2 regions of the Oliverpabstia sp. genome follow, and region 2 is predicted to be linked to the other one. Evidence: predicted binding sites of a transcription regulator. Region 2 holds the regulator's gene; the other holds the start of a gene.
What was found. The regulator Rex, encoded in region 2, represses fermentation and respiration genes when NADH is low (regulators of the CRP and FNR family bind a similar motif). The targets are predictions, from matches to a motif close to ATTGTTAANTANTTAACAAT.
Positions count from the first base shown of each region.

Region 1: a site for Rex is predicted at 15,521-15,540, ahead of pflB (formate C-acetyltransferase). Genes of this name have one in related genera too.

Region 1 covers NZ_JALFPR010000082.1:8,208-24,978, reverse strand. The annotation lists gene addB (helicase-exonuclease AddAB subunit AddB) at 1-629, opposite strand, end outside; gene MSA64_RS05595 (radical SAM protein) at 806-1,699, opposite strand; gene MSA64_RS05590 (hypothetical protein) at 1,828-2,289, shown strand; gene MSA64_RS05585 (acyltransferase domain-containing protein) at 2,304-3,203, opposite strand; gene MSA64_RS05580 (NAD(+) synthase) at 3,277-5,190, opposite strand; gene hslO (Hsp33 family molecular chaperone HslO) at 5,206-6,087, opposite strand; gene MSA64_RS05570 (class I SAM-dependent DNA methyltransferase) at 6,192-6,947, opposite strand; gene MSA64_RS05565 (prolipoprotein diacylglyceryl transferase) at 7,220-8,011, opposite strand; gene MSA64_RS05560 (nucleotidyltransferase family protein) at 8,058-8,642, opposite strand; gene MSA64_RS05555 (xanthine dehydrogenase family protein molybdopterin-binding subunit) at 8,651-10,930, opposite strand; gene MSA64_RS05550 ((2Fe-2S)-binding protein) at 10,921-11,397, opposite strand; gene MSA64_RS05545 (FAD binding domain-containing protein) at 11,402-12,187, opposite strand; gene pflA (pyruvate formate-lyase-activating protein) at 12,352-13,107, opposite strand; gene pflB (formate C-acetyltransferase) at 13,237-15,489, opposite strand; gene MSA64_RS05530 (alanine/glycine:cation symporter family protein) at 15,679-16,771, opposite strand, start outside.
Region 2 covers NZ_JALFPR010000099.1:8,678-25,448, forward strand. The annotation lists gene MSA64_RS07025 (Rqc2 family fibronectin-binding protein) at 1-721, opposite strand, end outside; gene MSA64_RS07030 (YicC/YloC family endoribonuclease) at 858-1,736, shown strand; gene MSA64_RS07035 (DUF370 domain-containing protein) at 1,758-2,030, shown strand; gene gmk (guanylate kinase) at 2,023-2,652, shown strand; gene rpoZ (DNA-directed RNA polymerase subunit omega) at 2,656-2,961, shown strand; gene rimO (30S ribosomal protein S12 methylthiotransferase RimO) at 3,038-4,375, shown strand; gene pgsA (CDP-diacylglycerol--glycerol-3-phosphate 3-phosphatidyltransferase) at 4,359-4,895, shown strand; gene MSA64_RS07060 (hypothetical protein) at 4,993-5,271, opposite strand; gene MSA64_RS07065 (hypothetical protein) at 5,287-5,640, opposite strand; gene MSA64_RS07070 (hypothetical protein) at 5,747-5,938, shown strand; gene MSA64_RS07075 (uracil-xanthine permease family protein) at 5,919-7,325, shown strand; gene MSA64_RS07080 (M18 family aminopeptidase) at 7,318-8,634, shown strand; partial or broken gene MSA64_RS12015 (DUF6783 domain-containing protein) at 8,870-9,008, opposite strand; gene MSA64_RS12190 (hypothetical protein) at 8,958-9,131, shown strand; gene MSA64_RS07090 (S8 family peptidase) at 9,371-11,071, opposite strand; gene MSA64_RS07095 (S8 family peptidase) at 11,166-11,999, shown strand; gene abc-f (ribosomal protection-like ABC-F family protein) at 12,147-14,054, opposite strand; gene MSA64_RS07105 (redox-sensing transcriptional repressor Rex) at 14,205-14,870, shown strand; gene MSA64_RS07110 (NAD(P)H-hydrate dehydratase) at 15,014-16,510, shown strand; gene alr (alanine racemase) at 16,532-16,771, shown strand, end outside.

The DNA.
Region 1 (16,771 bases), on a different contig from region 2:
ACCGGAGTAAATCCGGTAAATCCGTCCAAAGCGATCCAGCTGTCTCTCACCAGTCGGGAACTTCCGATTTTCTCACACAACAGATCCAGAACTTCCTCCGCCGTGATATACCGTTTTCTCAAAAACTCGAAAAAACCCTGATAAATGGTCTGCACATCCTTTAATTTGTGATACAGCAACGGTCTTTCTTTCGCCAGATTGCCGATCTCATCCAGTTCTTCCGGATGAATATCGTACTGCATCAGCTCAGATAACAGTGATTTCATCTCACTGACGGTTCCCAGCTTTTCCAGACTGCTACCCAGAACTCCCAGCTTTTTCTTCTGTTCCTGCACCACGCGTTCCAGTACAAGAATTTTCCCCACGTCTTCCAGAACAGGTGTCTGATCACCGCCTACTTCCGCGAATACCCGGTGTGCCAGACGGTCAAAACTTAAAATATCCACGTTCATGATTCCATGACGGGGACTCAAAGCTACCAGTTCCTTCTGTGTCTGCATCGTAAACTGTTCCGGTACGATCACCAGATACTTTCTCTCCGGATGTGTTCCGGCTTCCTGTAAGATTTTCTGATATAACTGAAAAGATTTTCCAGCTCCCGAATTACCTGTTACAAATTGCAGTGCCATGGATCTTTTCCTCCTTTTTTGTTCCTGCTTCTGCCTGCGCTCAGCATCTTTTCGTCTGTCTTCTTCTCTCTGACAGTTCGACCCCTGTCTTTTTACCGGCAGGGGTCGTAACTGTGTTTTACATTTTTCTGATTGGTTCACACGGAATATGCAGCTTCCCGTTCTGTTTGATTGCATTATAACCCTTCATAGTCAAAAAGTGGAATGAAACTTTCTTTTGCTGTCCCGCCTTCTTGAAAAAACCCCTGTGTAATACCAAGATCCAGTGCATGATTTAGTACCTTTTCATACTCCCGTTTTGTCACCCTCCGGTTCAGATCCGGGATATCACGCACCTGAGGAAGGGGGGTATACTGATTCATCAGACTGATGGTCAGGTCCTTTCCATATGTTTCATATAACTCATCAAGCACTGCTATGGAGTTTTTCGTATGGCCCGGCAGGATCAGATGGCGGACGATCACACCTTTCTGAATATAACCGTTGTCATCGTATTCACACCTTCCTCCGGCCAACATCATCTCCCGGATCGCTGCCACCGCAACTTCCGGATAATCTTTCGCTTTCGAACAGGCAAAGGCAAGCTCCGGATCCATATATTTAAAATCGGGCAGCCACACGTCCACGACTTCTTCAAGCATCTGCACCGTTTCCACCCGTTCATAACCACTGGAATTGTAGATCACCGGCAGATACATTCCCTGCGTTTTTGCCTTTTTCAGTGCTCCGATCACAGCCGGTGCAAAATGTGTCGCCGTTACCAGATTGATATTCGCTGCTCCCTGTTCCTGAAGTTCCAGAAAAATCTCACTGAGACGATCCCCGGAAATCTCCCTGGCACAGTTTCCTTGTGCGATTTCATAATTCTGGCAGAAAATACACCGCAGACTGCAGCCGGAAAAAAATACAGCACCAGATCCCCGTGTTCCTGAGATACAGGGTTCTTCCCACATATGAAGTGCAGCTCTCGCCGCCCGCAGTTTTCTGTCCATTCCGCAATAACCTTTCTCTCCGGACTCCCGGTCTACGCCGCACATTCTCGGACACAGCATACAGGCATCCATTCCCATCGTTTCTTCCCCCTGTTTCTTCTTGTACTACTGAAAGTTTCCCATTCAATTTTCCGGAAGCCCATATTTCATAAAATCACACCATTTCTCATACACTATAGAAAAGCATCGGAAAAGGAGTGTGTACTATGAGTTCCAAAACCAGGATTGTTGTACTACATATGAAAGAAGTGATCTATACCGCTATCTTTCTCCTACTCGGTCTCCTGATGATCATTCTTCTTCTGATCATGTTCGGACCATCAAAAAACAAAGAAACCGCTGCCTCTGTTCAGACAACTTCTGCCCTCACCGGGCAATATCTTCCGGGCGTCTATAGCACCGCCATTGAACTGAATGACAATACCTTCGATGTGCAGGTAACCGTAGACAGCAACCACATCAATTCCATCGAACTGGTAAACTTAAGTGAATCCACCGCTGCCATGTATCCACTGATGAAACCGGCACTCGAAGAACTCGCCTCCCAGATTTATGAAAAACAGTCTCTGGAAGATATCACCTACGAAGACGATAACAAATATACTTCCATGTTGCTTTTAGAAGCCATCAAAAGTGCCCTTGCCAAAGCTTCTGTTCTGCAGCAATAGCTTCCATCCCGTTATTATTTCCGGATAAATATGCCATAGCCGCTTCCCAGTCTGCCTCCCTGCTGCAGATAGTCTGCAATTGCTCTCTGCAGCCCGGTCTTCCGGGGCAATTCTTCCGGTTTCTTCTTCCATTCTGCACCAAATACTCTCCAACCATCCGGGAAAATCTCATCACTTTTTTCTGTGTCAATCAAATGAAAACGCCTGGCATACGCTTTCATATTCCCTTCCGGAAGAATCTGTACCAGATCCGGATCGATCAGCCAGGATTCCACACCAAACACCCTGTAGTCTTTCGGAAAGTAGTCTTTGAAAAATGCTTCTGCCCGTGCAAAGGCATCCTCCAGAAGCTCCGGTTTCATCGGACCTGCGGATGGAATATGCATATTAATGACAGTATCCCCGGGATGAATCCTTACACCATCCAGTCCACAGTCTTTCTTTCCCTCAAACGGGCGCAGTTCAAATTGCAGACGGCCCAGTCCGAACCTGGTCAGATTGAAGAATCCGTCATACCAGTGACCTACAAAATTGCCGTATACGCCATGAATCTCATAACACTCCAGCATTTTCCACTTCATATCTTCCAGACTCTTATAGTAAATTTCCACAGGCAGTCCCTGTTTTTCATAACGCACTTTCACTTCTTCCCAGCAACACCATAACATCAGTGCATCCAGAAGATAGCGGTTCACTCCCAGTGCTTCTTCTCTGGCTTCTGTCTCTGCCAGTGCCTGGGTAAGAACGGAAAGTTCTCCGTCTGCTTCCATCACCTGCTCTGCCGTCTGTACGATCACATCCCAGTGATCTGCTTCTTCCAGTTCTTTTCTTGCCTCCAGAAGCTGTGCAATTCCTTCTTCCGGCATCTGTATCTTTTCCATCAGACGTTTCATCTGTTCTCCCGTTTCCTTCATCTGCCGTCTTATTCCTTTCCCTTCTTACTGACTGCAAAATACATTTTCAGAAGTTATCCATCCGTTTTCACTATTATGACAGTTTTTCCACCTGATCCATCCAGATACGCACACAGGAATCGCTAGACATCCTCAGGTCTCCTCTTGGCGATACGGCTACGGTACCGACTTTCGGTCCATCCGGCAGACAGGAGCGCTTAAACTGCTGCATAAAAAATCTCCGGTAAAAATTCTTTAACCATTTCAGGATCACTTCCCGGTCATACACACCGTCAAAAGTCTGCACTGCGATCCGGAAAATCTTATCCGGCTCATATCCTGCACGAAGCATATAATAAAGGAAGAAATCATGCAGTTCATACGGTCCCACCAGATCTTCTGTTTTCTGTGCGATCTTGCCGTCTTTTGGCGGAAGCAACTCCGGGCTTACCGGCGTATCCAGAATATCCAGCAGAATCTCGGACAGGCGATCATCTCCACAGGTATCCGCATAATACCGCACCAGATGGCGTACCAGTGTCTTCGGAATTGACGTATTAACCGCATACATGGACATATGATCTCCGTTATAGGTTGCCCATCCAAGTGCCAGTTCCGACAAGTCACCTGTTCCGATCACCATACCGCCCGCCTGATTCGCGATATCCATGATCACCTGCGTACGTTCTCTCGCCTGACAGTTTTCGTATGTCACATCGTGATTTTCCATATCATGTCCAATGTCCCTGAAATGAATGGTTACGGCTTCACGGATATCTACTTCCCGCAGGGTCGCACCAAGTTTTTTGGTAAGATCGCAGGCATTACGATACGTTCTGTCAGTAGTTCCGAAACACGGCATTGTGACTGCCGTAATTTTTTCCCTTGGCATGCCAAGAAAATCAAAGGCTCTGGCTGTCACCAGCAGTGCCAGTGTGGAATCAAGTCCGCCGGAGATACCAATGACAGCGCTCTGGCTGTGAGTATGTTCCAGACGTTTCTTCAGTCCCATTGCCTGAATCGTCAGAATCTCGTCACATCGTTTTTCCCTTTCTTCTTTTCCGGACGGTACAAACGGTTTTCTCGGAAAAGTTCTGGTCAGTCTGGTTTCTTCTTTCTCCAGTGTAAATATAATTTCCTGATAACCGGCCGTATCTGCCGGCGGATAAGTTGTCATTTTCCTTCGCTCGGTTACAAGACGCCGGATATCCAGATCACCGTAGATTGTCTGATTGATAAAACGTTTTGCCTCTTTTAAGATGGAGCCGTTTTCACAGATCAGATTGTGTCCGCCAAATACCAGATCCGTAGAAGATTCTCCCTCCCCGGCCGTTGCGTAGATATAACCGCAGATCAAGCGCGCCGACTGTCCTTTTACCAGTTCTCTCCGGTAGGTATCTTTTCCGGTGATTTCATCCCCTGCTGACAGGTTGATGATCACATTCGCACCTGCCAGTGCATGAGCCACGCTCGGCGGATTCGGTACCCAGAGATCCTCGCAGATCTCCACAGCCACTTTCATTCCTGTCATCTGCGGGCAGGAAAACAGAAGTTTTGTTCCAAATGGTACTTCCACCCCGTCAATTTTAACCATATGGGAGTCCTGATCCGCCGGTGTAAAATGCCTTGCCTCATAATATTCAGCGTAATTTGGCAGATTCGTCTTCGGTACCAGACCAAGAATGGTTCCTCTGTTTAAGACAGCTGCCACATTATATAATTTTCCATTATATTCCCATGGAAGGCCTACAATGATCAGCGCGTCCACCTGACTGGTCTCCTTTGCCAGCCATATCAGCTGCTCTCTCGCACTGTCCAGAAGCAATGTCTGCCAGAACAGATCCTGACAGGTATATCCAGTGATACAAAGCTCCGGAAATGCCATGATCTTTGCACCCTCGTTTTCCATCTGCCGGATCAGCTTCAGAATCTCCCCTGCATTGTATACACAGTCTGCCACCTGAATCTTCGGTGTACCGGCTGCTGTTTTGATAAATCCGTGTCTCATATATTTCCTTTCCGCCTATTTTCTGGCAAGTTCCAGCAGTTCTTTCAGTTCTTCTACGCTGAAGGTATAGTTGGTGTTACAGAAATGACAATTCAGTTCGATGTTTTCACCGTCATCGATCATGCCCTGCAGTTCTTTTTCTCCCAGACTGATCAATACTTTTCCAACCCTTACTTTGTCACAGTTGCAGTAGAAACTGGTCGGCACTTTCTCATTGATCTCCAGATCCATATCACCAAGCAGTTTTTCCAGCAGCATTTCCGGTGTATAACCCTGATCCAGAAGTTCGGTAACAGAAGTGATCTGTGCAAGATTTTTCTCTAGTTTCTCAATCACTTCTTCCTCTGCGTTCGGCATCAGCTGCACGATAAATCCACCGGCCTGGCGGACAGTATTATCCTTCTCCATCAGTACGCCAAGTCCTACTGCGGAAGGCACCTGCTCACTGCTTGCAAAATAATAGGTCAGATCATCTCCGATCTCACCGGTCTTTAATTCCGTCTGTCCCACATACGGCTCTTTCAGACCCAGATCCTTAATTACACTTAAGACACCAAGACCAAGCGCACCGCCCACATCCAGTTTTCCCTGTGCATTCGCCGGGAGCATGACTTCCGGATGGTTTACATAACCTTTTACTCTTCCTTTGGAATCGGAAGTCACCGTCAGACCTCCGATCGGTCCGCTACACTTGATCTGCAATGTCAGGACATCTTTGTCCCCTTTCATCATGATTCCCATCATCGCACCGCCGGTCAGCAGACGTCCCAGAGCCGCGGTTGCCACAGGGCTGGTATTATGATCCTTTCTTGCGGTCTCCACTACATCTTTTGTGTTAGCCGCAAAGGCGCGGATCTGTCCGTCGGCTGCGGTTGCTCTTACAATATAATCACTCATATCTGTTTCCTTTCTTTCATATAATATTATGACACCAGGGTCAAAAGTTCAGAAATCTGACGCATGCTTGCTTCCAGGAAGTTTTCATACTTTCTGCAATTTCTTTATTTTGTACACTCTCTCGCAATAAAATAGATTCTCTCGCTGTCTTCCCGTACCGGTTCTCTGGTAAATGCATCGTAGATTGCTTCCACTTTCAGTCCTGCTTCCTCCAGTAATTCTTTCACTCTCTCCGGCTCATATGCTTTCTGGTAATGGAATTCTTCGTGCTTCCGGTAAAGATCGTCCTCTTCTTTAATAAATAATGTCAATGCATATTCATTGACCTGTGATTCCTCATCAAAGCAGTTTTCCCAGATAAAGCTTCCCTCTTCCCGGTTTTCTGCAATCGTCGTGTTGCCGATGACCTCCCGGTATTTGTACGGAGTATTCATATCAAAGACAAAGATTCCGCCCGGATCCAGATAATTGTTGGCCAGACAGAAGACCTCCAGAAGATCTTCTTCCTCCAGAATATAATTCATACAGTCACAGATACTTACAACAGCCCTGACCGTTCCATACAGTTCAAATTCCCGCATATCCTGCATCAGATATAAAATATCCAGACCGGATTCCACCCGTTTTTCCTGGGCGACCTCCAGCATATCCGGGGAATTGTCGATGCCGATCATATCGTACCCCTCAGCTGCCAGAAGTTCTGTCATACTTCCGGTACCGCAGCCAAGCTCCGCGATCAGTCCGTCTTCTATTCCATATTCTTTTAAAATACCGGTCAGATACGTACACCATGCCGGATAATCAATGTTATCCATGAACAGATCGTATACACCGGCAAAACTTTCATAAGATTCTTCCATACTGTCTCCTTTCTGACCTGTCGTTCTCTTTCTTCCGGTTTCCTGTTTTACAAAACGTTTTTCAGAAGTAATACCTTCCACAAATCCAATCCCAGCGATTTGCGGAAGGTATCCGATTCCTCTTGTGTAACCTTGTAACTGTTCAGTACCTTCACAGGTACAGAAAAAATTGCATTAAAAATCACCTTCGGTGATGTCATTTTTGCTTGTATGTCTCGGGATTTTGGCATATTCATGCCAAGACACCTCGTGGGATAGTGGCTGCTGAATAGTTACACAACCTTTTCTTCCTGTATATTCTTTTCCGGTCCCTGTGCCTTTTTCTTTCCAAACCAGAAAAACAGTACCACGCCGGCAATCGCAGTGAAAATAGCGATAAACTGGGATGTGGACAGACTTCCCACATTTCCCCTTTCCAGATCCCCACGGAAGAATTCCAGGACAAATCTTCCCACACTGTAACAAACCAGATACAGCCCTGCCACCTGTCCGTCACCTTTTTTCTTTCCTGCAAACCACATCAGGAAGATGCAGTTCAGAAAATCCAGCCCGCTGGAGATCAGCTGAGTCGGAATCAACGGCACGTTGTTCGGCGCATAAGCAGAATCGTGGAAAAGAATATGAAATGCACTGTTCGTCTCTTTTCCATAGCAACATCCTGCCAGAAAACACCCGATTCTTCCAAATCCCTGTGCCAGTGCCACCGACGGCATAACCAGATCGAAATATTTTATAAATTTCAGTTTTGCCACCTTACAGTAGAGCCATGCGGCAAGGATTCCTCCGATGATTCCTCCATAAACCACAAAACCGTTCCGCGCATCTTTCAAAAGGGAAGGATCTTTAAGAATCGCCGGAAGCTGCGTGATCAGATATAGAAGCTTTGCTCCTCCAAATCCACCGATCACCGCCCAGACCGTCACATAGAAGACTTTGTCCGGATCCAGCGCATATTTTTTCGACCGGTACGTGGCACTGAAGTATGCCGCCAGCACACCAATGGCAATCATCAGTCCATATCCGTAGATTGTGATCGGACCAATGGAAAACAATTCATTTTTCATGGATATCTCCTTTTATGTTTTATCTTTTCGCGTCCCCCTTATTATATCAGCATGCCCCGTCCGGTACAATCAAATTATTATCAAAATTATAATCCACATCTTCCAGTTCTTTAGCATGTGCTACCGGATACCAGCGAATCTCTTCCGGATGCTTTTTCAGGATCTTTCTCCCTCCCTGATCTCCGGAGAGTGCCCTGAGATCAGGAAGATATTTTCTGGAAAACCAGACCGGATTACCGGGCGTTTCACCATGGCAGACACTGCCCAGGTCTGCATGCTGTTTTTCCATTTCGCAGACAAATCCTTCCATAGTTTTCTCGCGAAGCCAGGGCTGATCTGCTGTAAAAAATACAAATGCTTCCGTATCATCTGCTTCCTTCAGCCCGTTTTTTATAGTCCAGGACGCACCGTCCCTGCTTTCCGGTGAAAATACTGTCTGGTGGGCAAATGTTCTTCCCTGTTCCAGAAGTTCTTCATACTGGCTGACCAGCACAATTTCCCAGTCACTGTGCCGTTCGCATATTGCAGCCAGCCGTTCAAGGACATGCCGGTACATCGGTTTCCCATCGATCGGATAAAATAGTTTATTACTGCCAAAACGGCGGCTGTTTCCAGCCGCCATATAAATCATTCGAATTCTCATTTTTTCAGGAGTCCCATCGCAATCTTTTCGCTTGTGATCGGCAATTCCCGGAACCACAGACCTGTTGCATTATAGATTGCATGCGCCAGTGCCGGTGATGGCGTATTAATAACGATCTCACCGATGGATTTGGCCCCAAACGGTCCTGTCGGTTCGTAACTGCTCTCAAACTCCACACGCAGTTTTCCCATATCCAGACGGGTCGGAACTTTATACTGCATTAAGGAATTATTTCTCAGCTGTCCTTTCGGGCTGTACTGAATATTCTCATACAGTGCCATACCGATTCCCTGTACAATGCCTCCTTCCACCTGAACCCGTGCCAGATTCGGATTGATGACCGTACCACAGTCCACAACTGCCACATAATCAAGAACCTCTACATGACCAGTCTCTTTATCCAGTTCAATCTCTACCATACCTGCCATAAACGGAGGCGGGGACACCGGTGAGCTGCTGTCTTCCACAGCTTCCAGGGCATTGATACTTCCGCACATGGAACTGGTACCGATCTGGGTAAGCGAAACTTCCTCACCGGTAGCCAGACGTTTTACACTGTCTCCGGCGAATTCCAGTTCCTCACTTTCACAGTTCAGGATCTTTGCAGCTTCCTGCACGATCCGTTCCTGTAATTTTCTGCAGGCCTTTTCTACCGCACGTCCGGTAATATACGTGGTACTGGATGCATAAGATCCGGAATCATACGGGGAGGTATCGGTATCCGCACCGCTGACGATCACATTTTCAATCGGGCACATCATACATTCTGCTACCATCTGTGCCAGAATCGTATCACAGCCGGTTCCCATATCTGCCGCACCGATTGCAAGGGTGTAGATACCGTCTTCGTTCAGTTTGATATCCGCAGACCCCACATCCACACCGGAGATACCGGAACCCTGCATGGACATAGCCATTCCCACGCTTCGCACTTTACCGTTTCCCATATCTCTTGCCGGATATTTGTCTTCCCAGCCGATCATCTTTGCTGCACGCTCCAGACAACGATCCAGGGCACAGCTATTACTTACCTCATCGTAATAAGAATGCATCTGCACCCCTTCACGTACCATGTTCATCTCACGAACCTTCAGAGGATCTATGCCGATCTTTGCCGCCAGCTGATTGACAGCGGATTCTACCGCAAACTGCCCCTGAGTTGCTCCGTATCCACGGTATGCACCTGCAGACATCACATTACTGTAAACTACGTCATAGGAAAAACGATGAGCCTCCAGAGATCCTTCGTATAGTGGAATGGATTTGTGTCCGGACAGACCAACCGTTGTCGGACCATGCTCCCCATACGCACCGGAATTGGATAACGTATATACATCGATAGCACGGATCTTACCATTTTTCATTGCTCCCAGCCGTACGGTTACTTCCATCTCATGCCGTGGGGAAGATGCGGTCTGGGATTCCTGTCTGCTGTAAATGATCATAGACGGTTTTCCGGTCTTCCAGGTGACAAAAGCCGGGAAAACTTCCGCTACCACCGACTGTTTTGCCCCGAATCCACCACCGATTCTCGGTTTGCTGACACGGATCTTTGATTTTGGTATTCCCAGAGCATTGGACAGGATCCTTCGTACATGAAAGACGATCTGTGTGGAACTCACCACATTCAGTCTGCCATAAGCATCCATAAAGCAGCAGGTACGGAAAGTCTCCATCATCGCCTGCTGATCTGCTTTTACATGATAGGTCTCTTCCACCATCACTTCACAGTCTTTGAAAACGGCTTCCACATCCCCGTAACCGCTGGTTCCTGTTGCCACCAGATTGCGCTTATTATCTGCTCCCACCGGACATAATGCTTTCCAGTTTTCTTCCGGGTGAACCAGAATCTCATTATCTTTGGCTTTGTGAAAATCCAGAATGGCCGGTAGAACTTCGTACTGTACTTTAATGATTTTCAGTGCTTTGTCTACGCACTCCTCATTCTCTCCCGCTACGATGGCCACCGGATCCCCCACATAGCGTACATGCTGATCCAGGATCTGACGGTCATAGGGACTTGGCTCCGGATAGGTCTGTCCGGCCATGGTAAAACGCTGGGTTGGTACATCTTCCCAGGTATACACAGCTTCGATTCCCGGAACCTTCTTTGCTGCATCTGTTTTTATTGACAGAATATTTGCGTTGGCATGCGGGCTTCGAAGTACTTTTACCACCAGACAGTCAGCCGGAGCCACATCCTGTGTAAAGACCGGTTTTCCTGTTACCAGCGCCATTGCATCTTTTTTCATCACCGGTTGTCCTACTACCTGCATACTGCACCTTCTTTCTCTTTTTTATAAGCAAGAAACTGCTGGATTCCCCGGAGCTGTCCTTCGTATCCGGAACAACGGCATAGATTTCCTGCCAGATATTCTTTTATTTCTTCCTCGGATGGATCCGGATTCTCACGAAACAGTGCCAGTGCGTTCATGATCATGCCAGGATTACAGAAACCGCACTGTTCTGCTCCCTGATTGGCAATAAATGCACCGAACTCCGCCGCTTCCTCCTGCAGTCCTTCCAGAGTATCTACTTTATGGCCGGATACTCTCGCCACCAGAGTGGAACAGGAAAGTACCGGTTTGTCATCTACAAATACTGTACACAACCCGCAGTTTGCCGTCTCACATCCTCTTTTCACACTTTTACACCCATGGGCACGCACAAAATCCAGCAGGAGCATCCCCGGCTGAATCTCTTCTGTGATTTTTTTACCATTTAACGTCATCTGGATCTTCATACCGTTATACCTCCTGCATCTTTTCTATCTGTTTGAGCCCTCTGCCAATCAGAACTTCTGCCAGATGGCTTCGGAATTCTTTTCCCGCACGCATATTACCTTCTGTCGGAAACTGCGCAGCCAGTTCTCCGGCCAGTGCTTCACTGCCCTTTTTCTTCCAGTCAGCCTCTGACACACACAGACAGACTGCTCTCGACGGACGGGCACCGACTGACGTATAGACATGTCCATCACGTAACGAAATACCACAGGTCAGTACCGGAAAATCTGTTTTTGAATTTCTGTGAGACAGATAGACACTTTTATCCTCATGTTTTTTCACAATCAGGCGCACCAGAATATCCCGGTCCGGTTTCTGCCTGGCAAATTCGGCAAGTGGGATGCAGCCGCCTTTGTACAGTTCCACCCAGGTATCCAGTGCCAGAAAACAGGTCAGTACATCCGAGAAGCCAAATCTTCCGAAAATACTTCCGCCAACGGTTGCCAGATTCCGGAACTGTACACCGACTATACTTCTTACACTCTCACTGACTGCACCGTTTGTGTAGCTATTCAGTCCCTCGTGCTGCTCCAGCTGCCGCAGAGTTGTCAAACAACCAATGGAAAATTCTTCCTCATTTTCCTCGATGGTATTCAATCCCAGATTGGACAGATCGATGGCTGTCGGAACCATCCGGCTTCCCATCTTCAGCCACAGCATGCCTCCAATGATACAGTTTCGCTTCTTCTGATTCAATTCATACGCCTGCTCCAGGCTTTCTGCCATCACGTATTCTTTTATTTTAATCATGTATTTCAATCACCTCTTTATTCTTGATGTTTACAATATTGGACATAATTCACCTATCATAAACAGTATACATGAAAATGCAGAAAGGGTAAAGAAAAAAATGTCATGAAAAATGCTTTGCTTTTTTCATGACATTTCCTATTATAATGTGCCCTGTAAACACTTTAAACCCGCGCTCCTGTATGCAGCAGCTGATTTGCATTTTTGATTCTCTCCTGGGTTGGCGGATCGATGCCTTCGAGCGGATACTCATAACCGAGTTCTTTCCATTTGTACGCGCCCAGTGTGTGATACGGCAGTACTTCTACTTTCTGTACATTGTGAAGAGACTGGATAAATGCATCCAGACGAATCAGATATTCGTCTTTGTCGCTTCGTTCCGGTACCAGTACATGTCGGATCCACATTGGTTTTCCGATTTCATCAAGGTATCTTGCCATATCCAGAATGTTCCGGTTGGTCTGACCGGTGAGGATCTTATGCTGTTCATCATCGATGTGTTTGATATCCAGCATCACAAGATCGGTCACTTCCAGAAGTTTTTTGATCTTCTCAAAGCGCTCGCCCTCTCTGGTAAATGGATTGCCGCTGGTATCCAGTGTGGTGTGGATGCCTTGGGCTTTGGCTTTCCGGAAAAGTTCTGTCAAAAAATCGATCTGCAGCATCGGTTCGCCGCCGGAGACGGTGATTCCGCCTTCTTTTCCCCAGTATCCTTTGTAGCGGACTGCTTTTTTCAGCAGTTCATCTGCGGTGTAAGGCGTTCCAACTTTCATATCCCAGGTATCCGGGTTATGGCAAAACTGGCAGCGCATCGCACATCCGGACACAAAGATCACATATCGTACTCCCGGTCCGTCTACGGAACCGAAACTTTCCAGTGAATGAATATATCCTGTCAGTTCTTTCTTTTCTTCTGACATAAGCTCCTCCATTTTTTCTTTTTCTTTTATATTTTACCATAGAAAACATTTGGCGATACAGTTTTTCACTGCACCGCCAAACGATTTTATTTTATATTACTGTTTATTCACCTGAATCTGTCAGACAAATTACATTGTTTTGTGGCAGGTTCTTGCGATAACATCCAGCTGCTGTTCACGAGTCAGGTCGATGAACTTAACAGCATATCCGGATACACGGATTGTGAAGTTTGCGTATTCCGGTTTCTCCGGATGTTCCATAGCGTCGATCAGTTTTTCTGTACCGAATACGTTTACGTTCAGGTGATGTGCACCCTGATCGAAGTAACCATCCAGGATGTGTACCAGGTTGTTGACTCTTTCGTCATCGTCATGACCCAGTGCGCTCGGGCTGATGGTCTGTGTATTGGAGATACCATCCAGTGCCAGTTCGTATGGCAGTTTTGCTACAGAGTTCAGGGAAGCCAGCAGGCCGCTCTTCTCTGCGCCGTAAGATGGGTTAGCTCCTGGTGCCAGAGGCTCGCCCAGTTTTCTACCATCCGGCAGAGTACCGGTAGCTTTACCGTATACTACGTTGGATGTGATAGTCAGGATAGATGTTGTCGGCTCAGAATCTCTGTATGTGTGGCATTTGTTCAGTTTGTGCATGAATGTTTTCAGCAGCCAGATTGCGATATCATCTGCACGGTCATCGTCGTTACCGTATCTTGGGAATTCGCCTTCTGTCTCGAAATCTACTACCACACCGTCTTCATCACGGATTGCTTTAACTTTTGCATATTTGATAGCACTCAGAGAGTCTACTACGTGAGAGAAACCAGCGATACCGGTAGCAAATGTACGTCTTACATCTGTATCGATCAGGGCCATCTCTGCTGCTTCGTAGTAATATTTGTCATGCATGTAGTGGATCATGTTCAGAGTATCTACATACAGTTTTGCCAGCCAGTCCATCATAACATCGTAATGTTCCATTACTTCGTCATAATCCAGATATTCAGCTGTGATCGGTCTGTAAGCAGGTCCTACCTGAACTTTTGTCTTCTCATCGATACCACCGTTGATTGCGTACAGTAAGCATTTTGCCAGGTTCGCACGTGCACCGAAGAACTGGATCTCTTTACCGGTCTGAGTAGCGGATACACAGCAGCAGATGCTGTAGTCATCGCCCCATACCGGACGCATAACATCGTCGTTTTCGTACTGGATGGAACTTGTTGTTACAGAAATTCTTGCTGCGTAATCTTTGAAAGATTCCGGCAGTCTGGAAGAATAAAGAACAGTCAGGTTCGGTTCCGGAGACGGTCCCATGTTTTCCAGAGTATGCAGGAAACGGTAATCGTTCTTTGTTACCATGGAACGTCCGTCCTGTCCCATACCACCAACTTCCAGAGTAGCCCATACCGGGTCACCGGAGAACAGTTCTGTATAGGAAGTAATTCTTGCGAATTTTACCATTCTGAACTTCATAACCATATGGTCGATCAGTTCCTGTGCCTCTTTCTCTGTCAGAACGCCTGCTTTCAGGTCTCTCTCGATATAGATATCCAGGAATGTGGATACACGACCAACACTCATTGCTGCTCCGTTCTGAGTCTTGATTGCTGCCAGATATCCGAAGTACAGCCACTGTGCTGCTTCTTTTGCGTTTTTCGCCGGTACGGAAATATCGAATCCGTAAGATGCAGCCATTTCTTTCATTTCGTTCAGAGCTTTCATCTGATCTGCAAGTTCTTCACGAAGACGGAAATCAGTTCCTTTCATTCCATGTCTTTCGTAACGTTTCATATCGTAGTGTTTTTTCTCCAGCAGGAAATCGATACCGTACAGAGCTACACGACGGTAATCGCCTACGATACGTCCACGACCGTAAGTATCCGGCAGACCGGTAATGATTTTATTGTGACGGGCAACTTTCATCTCGTCAGTATAGATATCGAATACACCCTGGTTATGTGTTTTATGATATTTTGTGAAGATTTCATGCAGTTTCTCACTCGGTGTATATCCGTGTGTTGTGCAGGCTTTCTCAGCCATCTTGATTCCACCGTAAGGCATGAATGCTCTCTTCAGCGGTTTGTCTGTCTGCAGACCAACGACTGCTTCCAGATCTTTCATGCTTTCATCGATATATCCCGGGCCATATGCTGTGATACCGGAAACTACTTCTGTTTCCATATCCAGAACGCCGCCTTTTGCACGTTCTTCTTTCTGCAGCTCCTGCAGTTTTCCCCACAGTTTATCTGTTGCCTCTGTAGGTCCCTCCAGGAAAGTTTCATCTCCGTCATATGGTGTGTAGTTGCACTGAATGAAGTCACGTACATCTACGGAATTAACCCAGTTTTTACCCTGGAAGCCTTCCCACTGTTCAAACTTAGCCATTGCATATCCTCCTGTGTTTGTGTGTATTTGAATTGTTATCTTTTTGTCAAGTGTAGTATAACATCACTTTTTTCAAAAAACAAATAGAAAATAATCCCAAATCCATGAAATATAGGCATGTATGCAATTTTGTACAATTTTTGGCAGATATTGTATTTATTCAGGAACAATTTCCATATCTTGTGTTTTTTATCCTTTTTTTCTGTTTTTCTTCTCTGTTTCATAAGATTTCAGTGCCTTCATGGCGATTCCGGACATCGGATAAAGCATAATAATATTAAACACGGTCATCAGACCCACGCCGACGTCTCCAAGATCCCACACCACCGTGTATGCTGCCAGTCCGCCGATAAACATCATCACCAATGCAAGTACTTTATAGAGATTCTGCGGCAGCATTCCATCTCCAAACAGATATGATATATTTGATCTTGCATAATATAAAATACCGAGAAAAGTGGAGAAACTGAACAGCCAGAGTGTCGCTGCAATGAAAATCACACCAAACTGTCCCAGATGGTAGCCCATTGCTGCCTGTAAAAGTTCCATTCCTACCGCCCCTTCGGTCAGGCTTTCCGGCGTCAGAAGCATGATCATCGCCGTACAGCTGCAGATCACGATCGTATCAATAAAAACTCCCAGTGCCTGGGTCAGCCCAAGTTTTACCGGTTGATCGCTTTCTGCTGCCGCTGCCGCACAGGGGGCTGAGCCGGAACCGGCTTCATTGGAAAACAGACCACGTTTCACACCATTCATCACCACCGTGCCAAGTCCTCCTGCCACTGCCTGACGAATACCAAACGCTTCCTCAAAGATTCTGGAAAACACCCCCGGAAGGGCAGAAAAATTCATACAGATCAAAATCACAGTAATCAGAAAATAACATCCTGCCATAATCGGTACCAGCACATCCAGCACTTTTACCGTTGCAGTTTTTCGAAAAATGATCACTGCCGCAAGTGCTACCAGAACCACTGTGGTATAGATTGGCGGAATGTGAAAGGCATTATGGAATGCAGAAGTTACGGAATTGCTGATAACCTGACTGATTCCACACCAGCAGATCAGTCCGGAGATTGCAAAGAGAACGGATATTCCCACATAACGTTTCTTTTTTCCTCCCCGCTTTTCCTGTATGAATCTGTGCATATAATAGGCCGGTCCACCACGGTAGCCACCATATACCGGGTCTTTTTCTTTATAGATCTGTGCAAGAGTTGCTTCCACAAAGGCCGTGGACGAGCCGATGAGTGCCGTCACCCACATCCAGAAAACCGCACCC
Region 2 (16,771 bases):
CCATGCGAAGAAAAGTATGTGCCAGATGTACCCGCTCCACATCCTCAAGTCCGTCGGTTGGAATACCGCCATCGATGCCGGCGCGATAGCAAACTTCTTCTGCCATCAGAGGACTGATTCCCGTGATAGAAGTGTAGATTGCTTTTGCCACATTCACAGGACGCGGAAAAATCTTTTCCTGAAAGATTTCTTCCGTTAATACAAACGGATTCAGTTTTGACTGTGTTTCCGGTATAAAATACGGACGCCCGGGAAGGACTTCTCTCACAGAACTCATATGAGCTGACACATGTTTGATACTGTCGATGATCTGATCCTCTTCGTTACAGAAGATAATGTTGCTGTGCTTTCCCATGATCTCCACAATCAGATATTTGGTACACAGATCACCGAGTTCATTCAGATGTTCAATAGTAAAACGGATGATCCGCTCCATACCCGGCTGTTCAATCGCGATGATCTTGCCACTCCCGATATGTTTTCTTAACAACATACAGAAGTTGGGTGCCGTCAGTGGACTTGGTTTATTAGTTTCCGTCAGATAAATCAGCGGGAGAGAAGCACTGGCTGATAAAAACAGACGGTACTGTTTCCGCTGATTTTTAATGGTTATGATCAACTCATCATTTTCCGGCTGGGCGATCTTGTTGATCTTACCGCCGGTGATGGTCTGATTTAATTCTGTTACAATATTTGCAATTGTGATCCCGTCAAAAGCCATAAAAACACACTCCTTCTTTGAATATTTTTATTATAACAGAAAAAAAGGATTTGACTAGGGTTTTGTAATGACTTATAATAAAAACATATGCATATTAAGCAATAATTAAGGAATTATTTAAGGTGAGAAAACTATTATGATTAAAAGTATGACAGGATTTGGAAGAGCCGAGGCACAGGACGAGCAGCATAAATTTACGGTCGAAATCAAATCTGTAAATCATCGGTATCTGGATTTTAACATCAAGATGCCGAAAAAGCTCAGCTTTTTCGACAGTGCAATCCGTACACTGTTAAAAGAGTACATGCTGAGAGGAAAGGTCGATATCTTTATCAGTTACGAGGATTTTACACAGTCTCACATGATTTTGCAGTATAATCATGAAGTAGCCAGCCAGTATATGGCATATTTTAAGAAGATGGCAGATACCTTTGGTATCTGTAACGACATCACCGCAGCGGAGCTTGGCAGGTTCCAGGATGTATTTACAATGGAAGAAGTGGATTCGGATGAAAAAGAATTATGGGGACTTCTGGAACAGGTACTCCGGAAAGCCTGTGAACAGTTTGTTGAGACACGGAAGACGGAAGGGGAGAACCTCCGGACTGATCTTTTGCAGAAACTTGATCAGATGTTTGAAAAAGTTGGAATGGTGGAGGAGCGTTCACCGCAGATTCTCCAGGAGTACCGGCAGAAACTGGAAGATAAGATGAAAGAACTGTTAAGCGATACACAGATTGAGGAAAGCCGAATCGCGTCAGAGGTTATCATCTATGCAGACAAGATCTGCACAGATGAAGAAACAGTTCGTCTGAAAAGTCACATCCGTCATATGAAGGAAGTACTCGCCGATGGTGAAGGCATTGGCCGAAAACTGGATTTTATTGCACAGGAGATGAACCGGGAGGCGAACACCATACTGTCCAAGGCAAATGATCTGGAAACATCCAATCTGGCAATTGACCTGAAAACAGAGATTGAGAAAGTGCGGGAGCAGATTCAGAATATTGAATAATCCGCAGAATGAGGGCACGCAATGGCCGGTTTTATTAATATCGGATTCGGTAATATAGTCAACCGTGACAAAATAGTTGCCGTAGTCAGTCCGGATGCTGCTCCGGTCAAACGAATGGTGCAGCAAGGAAAAGAAGAGAAGATAGTGATCGACGCTACCCAGGGGAGGCGAACAAAAGCAGTACTTGTCACCCAGGAAGGATTTCTGGTGTTATCGGCATTACAGCCGGATACTATCGGAAAGCGTCTTCATGCAGAAAAAATTATAGAAGAAAAAGGTGATCTGGATGAGTAAAAAAGGAAGTCTGGTAATTATTTCCGGTTTCTCAGGTGCCGGAAAAGGAACAGTAGTCAAAGAACTAATGAAGAACTATGAATGTTATGCACTGTCCATCTCGGCGACTACAAGGAATCCGCGGCCGGGAGAAGAAAACGAACGGGAATATTTTTTTAAGACAAAAGAAGAGTTTGAAGAACTGATCCGTCAGGATGCGCTGTATGAATATGCACAATATGTAGATAATTATTACGGCACACCGAAAGCTTATGTAGAAGAACAGCTGGCTGCCGGTAAAGATGTCATTCTGGAAATTGAAGTGCAAGGTGCCTTGAAAGTAAAAGAAAAGAATCCGCAGGCTCTGTTATTATTTGTAACCCCGCCATCTGCGGAAGAGCTCAAACACCGTCTGATAGATCGTGGAACGGAAACCATGGACGTGATCAACGACCGTATGCGCCGTGCTGCGGAAGAATCCGAGATCATGGATCATTATCAGTATCTGGTCATCAACGATGATCTGGATACTTGTGTAAAGGAAGTTCACCAGCTGATTCAGAGCCAGCACCTGAAGGTCTCTGAGAATCTTGATCTGGTTGCTGATATACAAAAAGAACTCAAAGAAATGAAAGGAGAATAAATTATGATACATCCATCTTATACAGAATTAATCCAGGCAGTAAACAAAGACGTTGAGGAGATCGATACTCCTGTATGCAACAGCAGATATTCCATCGTTCTTGCTACCAGCAAACGTGCTAGACAGCTGATCGCAGGTGCGGAACCGATGGTAAGTTATTCGCTGAATAAGCCACTTTCTATCGCCGTAGATGAGGTTTATAAAGGAAAAGTAACTATCATCCCGGACACTGAAGATGTAGAAGAAGCTGAGGCAGAAGCAGCTCTTGAAAAAGAACTGGAAGCGGAAGACAAAAACGCAGAAGAATAATCAGGTCAATAAGAGGGGATGCTGCATGAGCGTGCTGGCATCTCTTTTTTAACCAATGGAAAGGATTTATTAATCTATGTATATATTTTTCATGTCTCTCGGATGTGACAAGAATCTGGTTGATTCAGAAGAGATGCTGGGGGCGCTGGTAAGCCATGGATTCGAAGTGACCGATGATGAATCGCAGGCAGATGTGATTGTCGTCAATACCTGTTGTTTCATCCATGATGCAAAAGAAGAAAGTATTCAGGCGATTCTTGAGATGGCTGACTATAAAACCAAAGGCAATCTGAAAGCATTGATTGTGACCGGCTGTCTTGCTCAGCGTTACAAAGAAGAGATCACAAAAGAGATCCCGGAAGTAGATGCCGTTCTAGGTACTAACAGTCAGGCAGCTCTTTTAGATGCCGTTGATGAAGCCCTGAAAGGAAAAGTAAGTCATGTATTTACACCACTGGAGGGCATACCGCAGATGCCCGGCAAGCGTATGATCACAACCGGCGGTTTTTATGAGTATCTGAAGATAGCCGAAGGATGTAACAAACACTGTACTTACTGTATCATTCCGAAAATCAGAGGAAACTATCGCAGCGTTCCCATGGAAACTCTGATTGAGCATGCAAAACAGCTGGCAGAACAAGGCGTCAGGGAACTGATTCTGGTAGCCCAGGAAACCACCATCTACGGAACAGATCTTTATGGTAAGAAATCACTGCACCTGTTATTAAAAGAGCTCTGTAAGATTCCCGGAATTGTCTGGATCCGTGTTCTGTACTGTTATCCGGAAGAAATCTATCCGGAGCTGATCGAGACGATTCGTGATGAGAAAAAAATCTGTCATTATCTGGATCTGCCAATCCAGCACGCCAGTGATAAAATCCTGAAACGAATGGGAAGACGTACTTCAAAACAGCAGCTGATCGACATGGTTTCTACTCTTCGCAGAGAGATCCCGGATATTGTCCTTCGAACCACGCTGATTACCGGTTTTCCGGGAGAAACTCAGGAAGATCATGAGGAACTGATGGAATTTGTGGATCAGATGGAATTTGACCGTCTTGGTGTATTTACGTATTCTCCGGAAGAAGATACACCGGCAGCAACTATGGAGGACCAGATTCCGGAAGAAGTCAAACAGGATCGCCAGGCAGAACTTATGGAACTGCAGCAGGAAATTTCTCTGGAACGAGGAGAAAGCTGTGTGGGAAAAGACTATCTGGTGATGATAGAGGGAAAAGTAGCAGATGAAAATGCTTATGTGGGACGTACGTACGCAGATGCACCGGGCATTGATGGTTATATGTTTATCAATACCGGAGAACTTCTGATGTCTGGTGATTTTGTAAAAGCACACGTAACAGGATCCCTGGAATATGATTTGATAGGAGAGATTGCAGATGAATACACCGAATAAACTTACGATGCTTCGTATTATTTTGATTCCGTTTTTTGTAGTATTTCTTCTTGGAAATTTTAGCACCTGGTCCAAATGGATGGCACTTGCTATCTTTGTTATAGCAAGTCTGACTGATATGCTGGATGGCTATCTGGCGCGACGGGATAATCTGGTAACTAATTTTGGAAAGTTCATGGATCCACTGGCAGACAAACTGCTGGTTTGTTCTGCCATGATCTGCCTGGTTGATATGTCCCGGATCCCGAGCTGGATCGTTATCATCATCATCGGACGCGAATTTGTTATCAGTGGTTTCCGACTGATCGCTTCCGACAATGGCGTAGTTATCGCAGCTAATTACTGGGGCAAATGTAAAACTGTCTGCCAGATGTTTATGATCATCATTCTGATTGCAAACCTGGGTGGTGGTTTTGTGATTGTGGAGCAGATTCTGATCTATGCTTCTTTGATCCTGACCGTAATTTCTCTGATCACATACCTGTGGCAGAACCGCAGTGTTCTTTCTATGCAGGAATAGAATACAACAACTGAAAATTATAAAATATAAAGAAGAGATATTTGTGGAGTAATTACAGATATCTCTTCTTTTTAAATCTTCCGATAATTTTATCGTTTTATTCCCTCCGAAGCATTTTCATCATCGACAAGATCCGATCCATTTTTGCAATTTCCTGTGATGATTTTCCTTTTTTTAACACCTTTGTAATCATATCCATCTCTCCGGGGCTGAACTGCAGTCCATTTTTCTTTGAATTGGCTGCTGCGGACATTAAAAATGCAAGCATTTCGTTCTGATTTTTTTTACTTCCCTGTTGTATCAGAGACTGTAACAGTGCCATCTTAGCCGGATCAATTCCTTCCAGTGTCGAATCCTTCATCCATTCCTGAGTCATAAAACTTTTACCTCCTTATCCAAGCGGATCTGCAGGTTCCTTAGGCATCTGCAAAATCTCCAGTGCGTGAAAGGCAAATAAGATCTGATCAATCATTTCTTTCTGGCTTTCACCTGCATACGTTCGAAGCTGCTGCAGAATATCCAGTGGCTGCGAAGTTCCGGACTCTTCGGACATCATCATCAGTTCTGCAGGACCTCCGGAAAACATTGCAATTGTATGGGAAAGTTCCATCATTTTTGCATACAAAGCAAAAACCCGCTGTGCATCTGCCGGAAAATAAGGGACGGCGGCTTTCAGCATCTGTAAAGAATCCTGAGCCAGCATCTGATCCAGAGGTGTCATCGGAGCTATACGGTCTTCATTCATATAATTTCCCCGTTTTTTCTACTATCTTATGCTTCACATCGGAAAAAGAGAAGCCGGCTGCATAAGATATAAGCAGGAATGTGACTTTTGAAAGGAAGTATCCGGTATGGAAAATCAAAAAAGAAAGACGCAAAAACTTGTTATTGACGGAAACGCACTCTACGAACTGGATATCGAATGTCTGGAGCGAAAACCGAAAGGAATTCCCTTGCAATCCACCAGAAATACCCCTATAATAGAACAGGCAAAAAATAATACAATAAGAAAAAGGAGACGTTATGACAAATCAAACAAATGATGTGATTCGCGATGCCAAACAACTCGGAATCCCCAAAATGTTGATCCTTGGTCTGCAGCATATGTTTGCCATGTTCGGTGCAACCATTCTGGTTCCGATTCTGGTAAACAGCTATTTTACAGATGCCTGTGGCGAAGGTCCGACACACGGACTGACCGTCGCCGTAACGCTGTTCTGTGCAGGTTTCGGCACTTTGTTATTCCATGTGTGCTCCAGGTTCCAGGTTCCTGCATTTCTTGGATCATCCTTTGCTTTCCTTGGGGGATTTTCAACAGTAGCCAACCTGAACACCGGTATGTATGCAACCATGAGTGTTAATGACAAAGCTGCATACGCCTGCGGTGGTGTGGTTGTAGCCGGTTTGATGTATCTGGTGCTTGCTCTGATCATTCGTCTGGTGGGCGTAAAACGTGTGATGAGGTTCCTTCCTCCGGTAGTAACCGGACCGGTCATCATCTGTATCGGACTGACTCTTGCCGGTTCTGCGATCAATAATGCTTCCACCAACTGGTTTCTCGCACTTGTTGCTCTGGCCGTAATTATCATCTTTAACATCTGGGGAAAAGGTATGTTTAAAATTATCCCGATACTGATGGGGGTTGTGATCTCATACGTGGTTGCACTGATCATGAACGCGATGGGAATTACCAATCCGGACGGCTCTGCCATCCTGAACTTTTCTTCTGTAAGTACTGCAAACTGGATAGGTCTTCCGCCGATGCAGTTCGCAAAATTTGACGTGACTGCCATCCTCGTTATGGCTCCGATCGCTATCGCAACTATGATGGAACACGTAGGTGATATGTCTGCCATCTCTGCGACGGTTGGGAAAAACTTTCTGGCAGAACCCGGACTTCACAGAACACTGCTTGGAGATGGTCTTGCTACAGCTCTGGCAGGCCTTCTCGGCGGACCGGCCAATACCACCTACGGAGAAAATACCGGCGTTCTGGAACTGAGCCGTGTACATGATCCGCTGGTTATCCGTATCGCTGCATGCTTTGCGATCATCATCAGCTTTATCCCGAAAGTATCCGCCATCATCAGTACCATGCCATCTTCAATCATCGGTGGTGTCAGCTTTATGCTGTATGGTATGATTTCTGCAATCGGTGTGCGTAACGTGGTGGAAAACAAAGTAGACCTGACCAAATCAAGAAACCTGATCATCGCAGGTGTCATCTTTGTCTGCGGTCTTGGATTCAGCAATGGTATCACTTTTACCATCGCAGGCACTCCAATTACCCTGACAGCACTTGCTATCGCAGCAATCGCAGGTATTCTGCTGAACATCATTCTGCCGGGCAACGACTACGAATTCGGTGTCAATGAAACCGGAGATGAAAACCGTGGAATTCATGCAAGTACAGGTAAAAAAAATGCATAATATGACAACAGAAAAATTATTTTCTTTCATTGAAAACAGTCCGACTGCATTTCATGCGATCGAAGCGATGCGATGCAGACTGAAGGCAGAAGGCTACCAGCCACTTCTTGAGGGATCTGACTGGAACTTGCAGGCAGGTGGAAAATACTATGTGATCCGCAACGGCTCATCCATTATTGCCTTCCGTATCCCGGCAAAGGAGTGGAAAGGCTTTCAGATCATGGCAAGCCACAGCGATTCCCCGATGTTCAAGATTAAAGAGAACCCGGAGATAGAGGCAGAAGGACATTATGTAAAACTGAACGTAGAGAAATATGGCGGTATGCTCTGCGCTCCGTGGTTTGACCGTCCGCTGTCCGTAGCTGGCCGCCTGGTAGTGAAAGACGGAGAGCAGATTGTCACAAAACTGGTGGATGTTAAAAAGGACCTGGTGATGATACCAAGCCTCGCGATCCACATGAACCGTGATGCCAACAACGGCGTTCCGTTTAATCCGCAGAAAGAGCTCCTTCCTCTGTATGGAGATGAAAACGCAAAAGGAACCTTTATGGAACAAATGGCAGCACTTGCCGGTGTTGCCCGGAAAGATATTCTGGCACACGATCTTTATGTATACAGCCGGACTCCCGGTACTGTATGGGGTGCTTCGGGAGAATATATTTCCTGCGGTCGTCTGGACGATCTGCAGTGTGCATTCTCGTCACTGGAAGGTTTCTTACAGGCACAGGACGGAGAAAGTATTCCGCTTCACTGTGTCTTTGACAATGAAGAAGTGGGAAGTTCCAGCAAGCAGGGGGCTGCTTCTACATTGCTTCGCGATACGTTGATCCGCATCTGTGAAGCAATGGGAAAAAACCAGTCCGCTTACCGAAAATATCTGGCAAACAGCTTTATGATCTCCGCAGATAATGCTCATGCCGTACATCCAAACTATACAGATAAGGCGTGTCCGACCAACCGTCCGTATATGAATGGAGGTATTGTGATCAAATACAGTGCCAATCAGAAATATACTACAGACGGCATGGCCGCAGGTATCTTCCAGGAAATCTGCAAACGGGCAGATGTACCATATCAGACCTTTTTAAACCGTTCTGATATGGCAGGTGGCTCTACCCTTGGTAATATCTCCAACACACAGGTAGCGTTAAATACCGTAGATATCGGCCTTCCACAGCTGGCCATGCATTCACCTTATGAAACCGCAGGAAGTGAAGATACCGGATATCTGATCCGTGCTGCTGCCTACTTCTTTGAGAGTTCGATCTGCGAGAGTGGTTATGGAAGCTATACAATCAAACACATATAATCATGCATGCGACATGCTGATATAACTATTCTATATTGTCAAAAGGCAGGTGCGTAACCATTGAACGTACCTGCCTTTTAGTACATTGCATACCAGGATTTCCGATCTCTTTTCCCCGGACTCCCGGCAATAACTGTCACGTGTCATCCTTTGACTTAATTCACATCACACTATTATGTAGATATACGCCTGCGGCAGGGAACAGACACCGCAGGCGCAGGGAATAATACAATTATTAACGAAACGATGTACTAGAGCGTGTCTGAAAAATCATTTCCGCAATCTGCAAGCCCCACTTTGCGGTATATTTTACCCTCATTCGGATAAAATTTCCCACAAAGTGGGACTCGCAGCTCACGAAAAACCTTTTTCAGACACGCTTAGAAGCAGCCGTTTCCGCATCCGCCGCAGCACAGAAGGATCAGCAGAATCAGGCAGCAGTTGTTGTCATTGTTTCCGCAGCCACAGCCATCATTGTTTCCGCAGCAAGCCAGTAGGATCAAGATCCAGAGAATGCAGCTACAGTTTCCGTTTCCGCCCCAGAAATTAAACAGTCCGTTTCCATTGCATCCATTGTTGCATCCGCCGTTACATCCATTGTTACATCCACAGTCCCGTTCGCATCCGCAGTTTGTAGCAGTGATATCACTCATTGAAGTATTCCTCCGTTTAGGATTGATTACACTTCATCTTATGGAATGGACATACAGATGGTTACGGATTCACCAAAAAGTTTTTAAGTTGTGGAAATCGCACGAAACACCTGATAAACGTCCAGAGTTCCATATCCCCATTCCCGGTTGGGATAAAAAAGATCCGGATTCCTGATTGCTCCGCGAATCAAAAGATTCTTCATCTCATAGGTTGACAGATAGCGGGGAACCGGCAATTTCTGTCCCCATTCCATCAAAAGAGCACAGCTTCCCGCTGTCAGGGCAGCAGCAACACTCGTTCCGTCCCGCTGTACATAACTGTCCCTGATTCCCGGTCCGGACACCTTCACCCCCGGGGCACAAAGGTCCGGCTTGACCTGTTGATTTCTTGTATAGCCACGGCCGGAATTGAGATAGATACTTTTGCTGTAAGCATCGTAAGCCCCTGCGGTAATCACATATGGGGAATTTCCCGGTGCTGTGATGGTTGTATAAGGATCCGGCATAAGAAAGATGATATTCGAAGACACAAATCCACTTATGGGAAGCCACAGATGGAATTCACTTCTGGTATTACCGGATGCATATACCTGTATCGTCCAAATTCCCGGTGTGGGCATAACAAAACGAAGAAAAATAAGCTGACTGCCGGAAGTACTCTGTATTACTTCATAATATAGTTCAATGTGGGTACGATCAAGAAAAAGCGGAATATTCTGCATCTGTCCAAGCCTTGCCGGTATCCGCGGAATTATCTCCCCGGAAGGAGAGCGAAAGCCTACCGAGAACAGTTCCGGTGGAAAGCCCCACAGTTCTGCAAAGAATCCAGGACAGCCCTCGGGAACCAGAATTTCCACAGATGTGGGCTGGGTATATCCTGTAACATTACCCAAATAATGATGTGCCTTTCCTGCTTCATTTCCCGCTGCAGTAACGCAGACAATTCCCGGAACCGTATCCAGTCTCCGTAAAGTGAGATCAAGGGGGGTATATCCCATATGATCTCCCTGGTTACTCCCCAGTGCCAGACACAACACCAACGGCAGCTGCAGGCGTTCTGCCAGTTCCACAAGATACTGAATTCCCGTCATAATATCATTTTCCTGATATACCGGTTTCTCTCCGGAATAAAAATAAAAATTTTGAAGCGGCTGTTTTGCTTCCTTTAGCTTCACTGCCGCAATCTGAGCCTCATTGGCTGCTCCGATGAATTCCTGCTGCCGGTTTTCACTTCCGGCAGCTACCCCCGCTATAAAGGTTCCATGTCCTTCCGGATCTGTCACCGGCACAAGGGAAAGAGGATTTTCCAGATTTACTGCCTCTTGGATCTGTTCTGCCGTATAGACGGTCCCATACCCGAAAGGTCCGTCCCCGGTGGAAGAGGGCACTGTCTGATCCCAGATTTCCACGATCCGCGTCTGTCCATCTGCTGATAAAAAAGCCGGATGCGTATAATTGATTCCCGTATCCACAAATCCCAGTAACACATTTTTTCCATGAAGATTCAGCCCTGGTTGATTTTGTGTCTGTAGGATTCCGCTGACTTCCAGACTGGTTGTATCCAGAGGAACATACAGATTCGGAACCAGACTGTACACAAACCGTATATTTTCAAGAAGTCCATTCGGCCGAATCGGTATATGGATCACTACAAACTGATCGTTGATCACAGTAGGTTCATACGGAGCAATGATCTGCTGATAGAATTCCTCGTCAATTTTTCCGTAAGGAAGGATCAGATCTATTCTGTCATTTGCATAGATAGCATCCTGGTGCTGACTCATATCATACCTGTTGGTCTTTTTTTTACTATATGCACCGTTTCCACTTTCCCTTTCACCTTTTATATCATACCATAGAAAAAAGGCCGGATTTTCTATGTACACAAATACATGGACAGGAACCGGTATTGGCGTTGCCATTTTAGATACCGGACTGTATCCCCATATCGATTTTGGTGAACGGATCCGGGGATTTCAGGATTTTCTCGGACACCGTCCTTACCCTTATGATGACTCCGGACACGGAACACATGTGGCAGGAATTCTTGCAGGCGACGGAACAGCCAGTGACAGACGCTATCAGGGTGTTGCACCCGGGTGTCACCTGGTTGCTGCAAAAGTACTCGACAGGCGTGGAAACGGACGCTTACAGGATGTTTTACGGGCACTCCAGTGGATCTCTTTCAATCAGAACCTCTATGGAATACGAATCATCAATATTTCTGTGGGCGCTGCCGCAATGGATTCAAAAGCTGCCGCACGACTGATAAAAGCAGTGGAACAGGCATGGGATCAGGGCTTTGTTGTGGTGACCGCAGCCGGTAATATGGGACCTGCATATGGAAGTGTCACAGCCCCGGGCAGCAGTAAGAAAGTGATCACTGTGGGAGCAAGTGATATGCTGGACCGGATCAGTTCTGTCTCCGGTGCCGGTCCCACAGCAGAATGTGTCTGCAAACCGGATCTGGTGGCCCCCGGGGCAGATGTGATCTCCTGTGCCAACAAAAGAAACAGCTATGCCATCAAAAGCGGAACATCAATGTCCACACCAAGAGTTTCGGGAGCTATTGCTTTGTTGTTACAGAAAGATCCTTTTCTTACAAATGTGGAAGTAAAAATGCTGCTGCGGGAATCCTGTTTGGATCTCGGATATCCAAGAAACCGCCAGGGATGGGGAAAACTGGACATTCAAAAACTTCTTGCACTCTAAACAGACATGGCACCAAAAACAGAAGGTGCAGGGATTCAAGCAGTTATAACCATCGAACCACCTTGACATAAAAAGTCCGTGGTTGCACGAGACCTTGGCGACTGCCGCGATAACTATGAGAAACTCGCAGAGCGTGTTTCTCATAGTTTACGCCAGTTCCTCCCATTTTGCATACAGTTCTTCCAGTTTTTCTGCAATTGCTACCTTTTCTTTTGAAAGCCGCACACATTCCGCCACATTGACAGCAACCTCCGGCTGTGCCATCTCTTCATCAATCTCACCGTCTCTGGTTTCCAGCTTTTCGATTTCTGCTTCTGTCTTTTTTAGATCATTCTCCCGTTTTCGAAGTCTCGCCTGTTCTTCTTTCTGCTGTTTCCAGTCAAGTTTGGTTGCAGATGCTGAAACATCCGCAACAGCTTCTTCCTCCTTCGGTGCATAAATCTGTGTCAGTTCTTCTTTTTTCTCCAGATAGTAGTCATAATTACCGATATAATTGACCATTGCCTGATTTGTAAGCTCCAGGATCCGGGTCGCGGTCTGATTAATGAAATAACGATCGTGAGACACATACAGTACAGTTCCGGTATAGTGTTTCAGCGCCTGTTCCAGAATTTCTTTGGATACGATATCCAGGTGGTTGGTCGGCTCATCGAGAATCAGGAAGTTCGCTTCGGAAAGCATCAGCTTTGCCAGAGAAACACGACCACGCTCGCCACCGCTAAGAGCACTGATCAGTTTAAAGACATCATCTCCGGTAAATAAGAACGCAGCCAGTACATTGCGGATTTCTGTATTTGTCAGATAAGGATACTCATCGGAGATTTCTTCAAAGATTGTTTTCTCCATATGGAGTACGTGATGTTCCTGATCATAATAACCGATCTGTACTTTACTACCCAGTTCGATTTCCCCTGCATCCGGCTCCACCAGACCATTTAAAATCTTAAGAATGGTTGTCTTACCGGTTCCATTGGCGCCGATAATCGCAACACGTTCTCCCCGTTTCACAGAAAAATCCACGTTGGAGAACAGCTCCTGCTGAGGAAATGCTTTCGCCAGATTTTTTACTGTTAATACATCGTTTCCGCTGACTACGCGCGGCTTCAGTTCCAGATGCATTTCGACATTTTCTTCCACCGGTTTATCCAGCACATCGATCTTATCCAGCATTTTCTCCCGGCTCTCTGCACGTTTGATGGATTTTTCCCGGTTGAAAGATTTTAATTTTGCAATGACTTCTTCCTGATGCTTAATTTCCTGTTGCTGATTCAGCCATGCCTTATATTCCGCATCTCGGATCATTGCCTTTTTCTCTGCATACGCAGAATAATTCCCCATAAAAGTACGAACATGTCCGCGATCGATTTCGACTACTTTTGTCACGACGCGATCCAGAAAATAACGGTCATGGGAGACGATAAATACCGCGCCTTTATAGTTGATCAGATATGTCTCCAGCCATGCAATAGATTCCATATCCAGGTGATTGGTCGGCTCATCAAGAAGAATTATATCCGGGTTGGACAACAGCAGACGTCCGAGCGCCACACGGGTTTTCTGTCCGCCGGATAATGTGCCGATCTTTCTTGAAAAATCCTCTTCCTCAAATCCCAGACCTTTTAATACACCTACAACTTCACTGCGGCAGGCATAACCACCTTCCAGTTCAAACTGATGAGTGAGACGGGAGTAGGAAGCGAGCAGTTCATCCAGTTCCCGTCCGGTCAACGTCTTCATCTGCTGTTCCATGGTGCGGATCTTTTCTTCCATGTCTAACAGATACTGTTTGACAGAAAGCAGCTCCCCGTAGATCGTATTGTCGCCACTGACTTCCTGATGCTGTGCCAGATAACCGAGTGTCTTCCCTTTGGCAACTATCACCTCACCGGAATCTGCCGGCATCTCCTGCATAATGATTTTTAACAGTGTGGACTTTCCGGCACCATTCGGTCCGATCAGTGCAGCCTTTTCCCTTTCCTCCAGATGAAAAGACACATCCTTTAAAACATCATCTGTTACGAATGATTTATTAATATTCTGACATGATAAAATCATGAAAAACCTCCTTAAATTTCACAAGTCTATCGAATATTATACATGAATGAAGAAAATTCGCAAGAAAATCACAACAAAATCAGAAGTTTATTTGACAAACTTTTCACACTTAACTATAATAATATTAGTATGATGCAGGAGGAAAGCAGCGTGGAGGAAAAAGACATATCAAGAGCAGTCATCAAACGTCTTCCCCGATATTATCGATATCTGGGAGAACTGATGGAAGATGGGGTAGAAAGAATCTCGTCCAATGAGTTGAGTGGGCGGATGAAAGTGACAGCTTCTCAGATCCGACAGGATCTTAATAATTTTGGTGGATTCGGACAGCAGGGATACGGATATAACGTTAAATATCTCCATTCGGAAATTGCAAAAATCCTGGGGCTGGATCGCACACACAATATGATTATCGTAGGTGCCGGTAATCTCGGTCAGGCACTTGCCAATTATACACAGTTTGAAAAACAGGGATTTAAAATTGTCGGGATTTTCGATGTGAATCCGGTCATGCAGGGAGTTTCCGTGCGCGGCATCGAAATCCGTATGATTGACGAACTTCCTGAGTTCGTGAAGGATAATCATGTAGAGATTGCTACTCTGACCCTGCCGAAAGCCAAAGCCCTTGATATGGCAAAACTGCTGGTGGATGTGGGAGTAAAAGCCATCTGGAATTTTGCCCACACAGATCTGAATCTTTTTATGCCGGAGGATGTGATCGTGGAAAATGTACACCTTTCTGAAAGCCTGATGCGACTTTCCTACAATCTGAGCCGTTTTGAAAAAGATCATAAACAGGAACAAGGCAAAATTTAACAACAGCAAGGCTGCTGCCAACAGAGGGCAGCAGCCTTTTATTTACGTGAGCAACGACCGAAACGGAGTGTAGAGGCCGCGATAACCATGAGAAACTCGCAGAGCGTGTTTCTCATGGTTTTACAGAAAGTGAGATCATAGCTATGCAGATTTTAGTAACAGGAAAACAGATGAAGCAGCTTGACCAGTCTACGATTAAGCAGATGGGCATTCCTTCTCTGGTTTTGATGGAACGGGCAGCAATGGCGGTATTTGACTGTCTGAAGCAACATTTTCCACTGAAAAAAACATTGGTTGTATGCGGTTCCGGCAATAACGGAGCAGATGGCGTTGCAGTTGCAAGACTTCTGCATCTGGCAGGATATCCGGTAGATCTTTATCTCGCCGGAAATCACACATCCTTCACCGAAGAAATGCACATTCAGTGGCAGGCAGCTAAAAATTATCAGGTATCGATAGTCAACAACTGCCGGTTTTCTGAATATACTACTATTGTAGATGCACTTTTTGGTGTCGGATTATCCAGAGAATTGTCCGGAAAATACCAGGCTCTGGCAGAGAAAATCAATGCTTCCGGCATTCCGGTTCTTGCGGTGGATATTCCATCCGGCATCCATGCAGGCACGGGACAGGTTATGGGCACTGCCATCCGGGCAACCGAAACGGTCACCTTTGCATACCGTAAGCTTGGGATCAGTCTGTACCCTGGATCCGTCTATGCCGGACATATTCAGGTGAAAGATGTTGGCATCTACGGTGCATCCGAAGGCGTTTTTTCACTGGATAACAAAGATGTTTCCTGGCTTCCTGCGCGGGATCCTGCCGGCAACAAAGGAACTTTCGGAAAAATCCTGCTGATAGCCGGAAGCCGTAATATGAGCGGGGCAGCTTACTTTTCTTCGAAAGCGGCACTTTTAAGCGGTGCCGGGATGGTCCGTATCCTGACGGATGAAAGCAACCGTATCATCCTGCAGCAGCAGTTTCCGGAAGCCATGCTTTCGGTTTATGAACCTTCCATGACACCGGATGAACTGTCAGAAATTGTCAGAAAAGCTATGGACTGGGCAGATGTGGTTGCTGTTGGTCCGGGGCTTTCTACTTCCAAAACAGCGGAGAACTTGTTGCAAACAGTATTGACATTCCGTCAAAGCAAGCCTATAGTCATTGATGCAGATGCTTTAAATCTTCTGGCAAAACGAAAAGATCTGCAGGCACAGTGCGATGCTGCCTGCATCCTGACCCCTCATCTCGGAGAAATGAGCCGGCTGGCAGAGTGTACGATCAGTGATCTGAAAGTACATCCGCAGAAGTTTATGGATGTATTTTATAACAACTGCCCCTGTACTCTGATCATGAAGGATGCGCGAACCTGGATTCGAACCGCAGACGGAAGCTTTTTCCTGAATCTGACCGGCAACGATGGGATGGCCACCGCAGGTTCGGGTGATGTTTTGTGTGGGGTAGTTGCAGGATTGCTTGGACAGGGAATGAACCCTTCCAAGGCGGCACCATTTGCGGTATGGCTTCACGGGCTTGCCGGCGATCAGGCCGCCTCTGCCAAAGGAGCCCGTTCCATGAAAGCTACAGATATTCTTTCCGGTCTTGAAGCACAGCTGCAGAAAATGGACAGTCAGAATTGAACATACAGGAGAAAATAAATTATGAAAAAAAACAGTCGGGTCTATGCCGCCATCCATCTGGATGCGCTGGAACAAAACCTGGAAAACATGAAAAAAAATCTTACACCAGGAACCAGGATGATTGGTGTGATCAAAGCCAATGCTTACGGTCATGGAGCAGTTCCTGTGGCACATCTTATGGAAGGAAAAGACTACATCTGGGGATATGCGGTAGCCAATGTACCGGAAGCCGAAGAACTCCGCGATGCCGGTTTAAAAAAA